DNA from 2 places in the Carnobacterium sp. FSL E2-0243 genome. Region 1 is predicted to be linked to the other one. Evidence: a T-box and tRNA genes for the amino acid it is inferred to sense, from the RefSeq annotation. Region 1 holds a T-box; the other holds one or more tRNA genes.
What was found. The T-box of region 1 lies ahead of ileS (isoleucine--tRNA ligase). A T-box ahead of a tRNA ligase gene usually reads a tRNA of that ligase, here a tRNA-Ile.
Positions count from the first base shown of each region.

Region 2: it has a tRNA-Ile gene. The T-box ahead of ileS (isoleucine--tRNA ligase) is inferred to sense a tRNA for this amino acid. The anticodon was not compared.

Region 1 covers NZ_JBBOPM010000001.1:2,279,088-2,282,367, forward strand. The annotation lists gene ileS (isoleucine--tRNA ligase) at 1-1,403, opposite strand, end outside; T-box leader at 1,826-2,041, opposite strand; gene MHI00_RS10710 (DivIVA domain-containing protein) at 2,050-2,670, opposite strand; gene MHI00_RS10715 (YlmH family RNA-binding protein) at 2,807-3,280, opposite strand, start outside.
Region 2 covers NZ_JBBOPM010000001.1:305,438-308,717, forward strand. The annotation lists rRNA gene MHI00_RS01415 (16S ribosomal RNA) at 228-1,782, shown strand; tRNA gene MHI00_RS01420 (tRNA-Ile) at 1,893-1,966, shown strand; tRNA gene MHI00_RS01425 (tRNA-Ala) at 2,003-2,075, shown strand; rRNA gene MHI00_RS01430 (23S ribosomal RNA) at 2,387-3,280, shown strand, end outside.

The sequences.
Region 1 (3,280 bases):
TTTTCACCATAAAAAATTGGCAATGGAACTCCCCAAGCTCTTTGTCTTGAAATGACCCAATCTCCGCGATCACGAACCATGTTATAAAGACGTGTTTTCCCCCATTTTTGAACCCATTCAACGCCTTCAACAGCTTCTAAAATTTCACCACGGAAATCTTGAATCGAAGCAAACCATTGTGGAGTCGCACGGAAAATAACAGGTTTTTTAGAACGCCAGTCATGTGGATAGCTATGAGTAAAGAAATCAAGTTTTAACAATGCGCCTTTTTCATTTAAAGCTTCTGTAATTAATTTGTTCCCTTTATCATAAAATACACCTTCAAATCCTGGTGCTTCATCTGTAAAGACCCCTTTTGAATCAACTGGAGACAATACATTTAATTTATATTTTTGTCCAACAATAAAATCATCGTCCCCATGTCCAGGAGCCGTATGAACAAGTCCAGTTCCGGCATCCAAGGTTACATGATCGCCAACCATTAGTAATGATGTGCGTTCATAAAGAGGATGTTGTGCAGTCATATATTCTAATTCAGACCCTTTTAATTCATTTAAAACAGTCACATTTTCCCAACCGATTTCACTTGAAACCTTTTCTAACAAATCTTTAGCTACTACGAATTTGGCACCGTCTGCTTCAATAACAACATAACTGTAATCTGCATTGACCGTGATACCTAAGTTAGCTGGAATCGTCCAAGGTGTCGTTGTCCAAATCACGAATGACGTATCATTATCTAATAAGCCTTTGCCATCAACAACTTTAAATGCTACATAAATAGAAGCAGATTTTACATCTTTGTATTCAATTTCAGCTTCAGCTAATGATGATTCACTAGATGGAGACCAATAGATAGGTTTTAAGCCTTTATAAATATACCCTTTTTCTGCCATTTTTCCAAAAACACGAATTTGTGCTGCTTCATAATCTGGATTAAGAGTAATATAAGGATTATCCCACTCTCCAGCAACGCCTAAGCGTTTAAAGTCTTCACGTTGAATATTTACTTGCTCAAGTGCATATTCTTCACATAAACGACGATAATCAGCTAAAGACATTTCCTTACGTTTAATTCCTTTATTCGTTAAAACCTGTTCAATTGGTAGTCCGTGAGTATCCCATCCTGGTACATAAGGAGAACGGTAGCCTGACATTGATTTATAACGAACGATGATATCTTTACTAATTTTATTCAGGGCATGACCCATGTGGATATTTCCATTTGCAAACGGAGGTCCATCATGTAAAACAAAAGTTGGTTTGCCTTCATTTAATTTTTGACGTTGACCATACATATCAACCGTCTTCCAATCTGCTTGCCATTGTTCTTCTCTAACTGGTAAATTACCACGCATTGGGAACTCTGTTTGACCCAATTGTAACGTTTCTTTCATTTTCATAGGGATAAAACTCCTTTGTTGCTAATGAGGTTAAGGGTTTACCCTTTAGCGAATTTGTACAAAGCGACTGCTAAGGCGACTTTGATTCATTTGTTCCCACCCTTATATCAAATGTCTTGTTTTTATTATAGTTTTTAAATCTTGCCAGTGCCATTGAGCTTGCCACTGAGCTTAAGGGTTTCACCCTTTAGCGAAATGGTACAAAGCGGCCATCAGGACGATTTTGATCCTTTGTACCGACCTTGTCTCAAAAGCTTTTATTTCTAATTTAACACTCATTTAGGCCTTTCAGACATACTGTGCTAGCCTAAAAAGTTTAAGAACAATTATAGGATTTCATCGGTCTTTACAGACCGATGCATACCATGGCTCTATGCGCTGAAGCGCTGAGAGCCATGGCAAAAAGACTCCGCCCCTATAAGTATAGGGACGAAGTCTTCGTGGTACCACCCAAGTTTCAAAAGAATTGCTTCTTTTTCTCAAGTAATTGTTAACGCCAATCAAACGGTTGAATTTACTGCTTTCAATTCAACACTCATAGAGGATCTAACAAATTAAAGGGACTAACCGGTCTTTCACTAGGTGCCGGCTCGCTTGATAGTATTTAATCGTTTTTCTGTTCTAATCATTGCTTTAAGTTATTTTTTTAGTCTTTATCTTCAGGTAATTCTATTGCTGCTAATGTACCTTCTAAATGAAATTTATCGTCTTCTTCTTCTTTTTCATCATCATAACTGTCGATACTTGATAATTCATTGATCTCATCTTCAATCACTAAATCATCTTCAGTGTTACTTGGTAAACCTGATAAGACATCTTTTAATGTTGGAATTTCAATGGTTTCTAAAGAAGTAGCTTGTAATAACTCATCCCACTCTTTATTTTTTACCATTTCTAACTGAGATTCAATTAAAAGTTGCAATCTTTGTTTGAAGACGCGACTTTCTTTTTTCAATGTATCTGTTTCTAATGTAATTTTACGGGCTTTGGTTACTGCTTCGTCAAGTAAACGATCAGCATTTTTCTCAGCTTCCATAATAATCATACGTGACTCTTTGTTTGCATTTTCTCTAACACGGTCCGCTGCTTCTTGAGCTACAATGATTGATTTGTTTAAAGCATCTTGTAAATTGTTAAAATGCTCAACCTTCTCTTCACTGAACTTCAATTTCTTTTCCAATTCACGTTTATCTTTTAAAACCATTTCGTAGTCTTTAATGATTTGATCTAAATAATCATTGACTTCGTCTTGATCATAACCGCGCATCTTGACAGGGAACTCCTTGTTATGTATATCTAACGGAGTTAATACCATATAAGACACCTCCACACATCAATTTTTTGTTGTTTGTTCCTTTATTATAAAGCACTAAGCCGAATTCTACAAGGAAAGTCCTTTAATTTTATTTGAAGAGCACACCAAATTGAATTCGCCATTTATCTTTTTTTGTCTTGCCTTCTATTTCTTTAATCTGAATTCGACCATATCCTCGAACAGACACTATATCTAGTAGTCCTAATTCAAAATCAGGACGCAATTGTTCTGCCCAATTCAACTTAACTTTTCCAGCTTCAATCAACTGTTTTGCACGCTGTCTTGAAATTTTAAAAATACTTGCAATAATTGCATCTAATCTCATTGATGAAACCGTATCTTGAACCAATGTCCAATCATCAATTGGTGTGATAATTTCTGTATAATCTCTTGTTTCAATTCGAACACTGACATTTCCGATTTTGTCGACTTGGTTTTCAACATAATTTTTCATTCCTACATCCACAAAAAATTGCCAACGCTCTCCATCAAAGACAATATCACCAAAGTATTCACGCTTCACTCCAACAGACATCAACGTCCCTAGAATTTTACTATGAGA
Region 2 (3,280 bases), 2.0 Mb from region 1:
TATTCGCGTCTCAACGAAAAATAAATTTTAAAAAAGTGTTGACAACCGAAAAGATATTTGCTAATATATAGAAGTTGTCAAAACGACAAACGAAACAACTTAGACCTTTGAAAACTGAACAAAGTAAGACGAACCAAATGTGTAGGATGACTCAACAAGGTTGAGTCAAACAAGCAAGAAAGTGAATAATTATTCGCTAGCAAAACTAATGAGCTTCAAGCATCATTTTATATGAGAGTTTGATCCTGGCTCAGGACGAACGCTGGCGGCGTGCCTAATACATGCAAGTCGAACGCACGAAGTTGAAGAGCTTGCTCTTTAACCAAGTGAGTGGCGGACGGGTGAGTAACACGTGGGTAACCTGCCCATTAGAGGGGGATAACATTCGGAAACGGATGCTAATACCGCATAGTTTCAGGAATCGCATGATTCTTGAAGGAAAGGTGGCTTCGGCTACCACTAATGGATGGACCCGCGGCGTATTAGCTAGTTGGTGAGGTAATGGCTCACCAAGGCAATGATACGTAGCCGACCTGAGAGGGTGATCGGCCACACTGGGACTGAGACACGGCCCAGACTCCTACGGGAGGCAGCAGTAGGGAATCTTCCGCAATGGACGAAAGTCTGACGGAGCAACGCCGCGTGAGTGAAGAAGGTTTTCGGATCGTAAAACTCTGTTGTTAAAGAAGAACAAGGATGAGAGTAACTGCTCATCCCCTGACGGTATTTAACCAGAAAGCCACGGCTAACTACGTGCCAGCAGCCGCGGTAATACGTAGGTGGCAAGCGTTGTCCGGATTTATTGGGCGTAAAGCGAGCGCAGGCGGTTCTTTAAGTCTGATGTGAAAGCCCCCGGCTCAACCGGGGAGGGTCATTGGAAACTGGAGAACTTGAGTGCAGAAGAGGAGAGTGGAATTCCACGTGTAGCGGTGAAATGCGTAGATATGTGGAGGAACACCAGTGGCGAAGGCGACTCTCTGGTCTGTAACTGACGCTGAGGCTCGAAAGCGTGGGGAGCAAACAGGATTAGATACCCTGGTAGTCCACGCCGTAAACGATGAGTGCTAAGTGTTGGAGGGTTTCCGCCCTTCAGTGCTGCAGCTAACGCATTAAGCACTCCGCCTGGGGAGTACGGCCGCAAGGCTGAAACTCAAAGGAATTGACGGGGACCCGCACAAGCGGTGGAGCATGTGGTTTAATTCGAAGCAACGCGAAGAACCTTACCAGGTCTTGACATCCTTTGACCACTCTAGAGATAGAGCTTTCCCTTCGGGGACAAAGTGACAGGTGGTGCATGGTTGTCGTCAGCTCGTGTCGTGAGATGTTGGGTTAAGTCCCGCAACGAGCGCAACCCTTATTACTAGTTGCCAGCATTTAGTTGGGCACTCTAGTGAGACTGCCGGTGACAAACCGGAGGAAGGTGGGGATGACGTCAAATCATCATGCCCCTTATGACCTGGGCTACACACGTGCTACAATGGATGGTACAACGAGTCGCAAGGTCGCGAGGCCAAGCTAATCTCTTAAAGCCATTCTCAGTTCGGATTGTAGGCTGCAACTCGCCTACATGAAGCCGGAATCGCTAGTAATCGCGGATCAGAACGCCGCGGTGAATACGTTCCCGGGTCTTGTACACACCGCCCGTCACACCACGAGAGTTTGTAACACCCGAAGCCGGTGAGGTAACCTTTTAGGAGCCAGCCGTCTAAGGTGGGATAGATAATTGGGGTGAAGTCGTAACAAGGTAGCCGTATCGGAAGGTGCGGCTGGATCACCTCCTTTCTAAGGAATATTACGGAAATCCCACACATTCGTTTTTACTTTGTTCAGTTTTGAGAGGTCTAACTCTCAAATTGGTACTTATAAATAGTCTTTTAGAGTCCTAATTTCCTGGGCCTATAGCTCAGCTGGTTAGAGCGCACGCCTGATAAGCGTGAGGTCGATGGTTCGAGTCCATTTAGGCCCATTGGATTATTTATTTTTAATTAAATACCCTTAATAAGGGGCCTTAGCTCAGCTGGGAGAGCGCCTGCCTTGCACGCAGGAGGTCAGCGGTTCGATCCCGCTAGGCTCCATTGTAATCTGATTGCAGATTACAGAATTTGTTCTTTGAAAACTGGATACTGTTTAAAAAGTAATTAAAGTAAGAAACCGAGAAAACACCGCGTTTTAAATGAGTTTTTTAATTAGTTCTTATCGTAAGATAATGAATAAAATCATTGACTAACATCATGAGATTCCTTCTGGAATACCATCGATAAAAATTTAGTTGTAGTGGTTTCTAATTCGAGGACATGAAGGGTTTGAGAAGCAGAGCGTACTAGCGTACGTGAGCATCGCAGAACACTAAATGGACGAAGAAGTAGGAAGCAATACAGATAAATTAGGTTAAGTTAATAAGGGCGCACGGTGGATGCCTTGGCACTAAGAGCCGATGAAGGACGGGACTAACTCCGATATGCTTTGGGGAGCTGTAAGTAAGCTTTGATCCAAAGATTTCCGAATGGGGGAACCCAGCATTTTTTATAGAATGTTACTGCTAGCTGAATACATAGGCTAGTAGAGGTAGACGCAGAGAACTGAAACATCTAAGTACCTGCAGGAAGAGAAAGAAAATTCGATTCCCTGAGTAGCGGCGAGCGAAACGGGAAGAGCCCAAACCAAAGAGCTTGCTCTTTGGGGTTGTAGGACACGACATTAAGAGTCATAAATGAGTTTTGTAGAAGAAGCGATCTGGAAAGGTCCGCCGAAGAGGGTAAAAGCCCCGTAATCGAAACAAAGTTCACTCTGTTGTGTATCCTGAGTACGGCGGAACACGAGAAATTCCGTCGGAATCCGCGGGGACCATCCCGCAAGGCTAAATACTCCTTAGTGACCGATAGTGAACCAGTACCGTGAGGGAAAGGTGAAAAGAACCCCGGAAGGGGAGTGAAAGAGCTCCTGAAACCGTGTGCTTACAAATAGTTAGAGCCCGTTAATGGGTGATAGCGTGCCTTTTGTAGAATGAACCGGCGAGTTACGATTACATGCGAGGTTAAGTTGATAAGACGGAGCCGTAGCGAAAGCGAGTCTGAATAGGGCGAATGAGTATGTGGTCGTAGACCCGAAACCAAGTGACCTACCCATGTCCAGGTTGAAGGTGCGGTAATACGCACTGGAGGACCGAACCCACGTATGTTGAAAAATGCGGGGATGAGGTGTGGGTAGCGGAGAAATTCCAATCGAACTTGGAGATAGCTGGTTCTCTCCGAAATAGCTTTAGGGCTAGCCTCGGAATTAA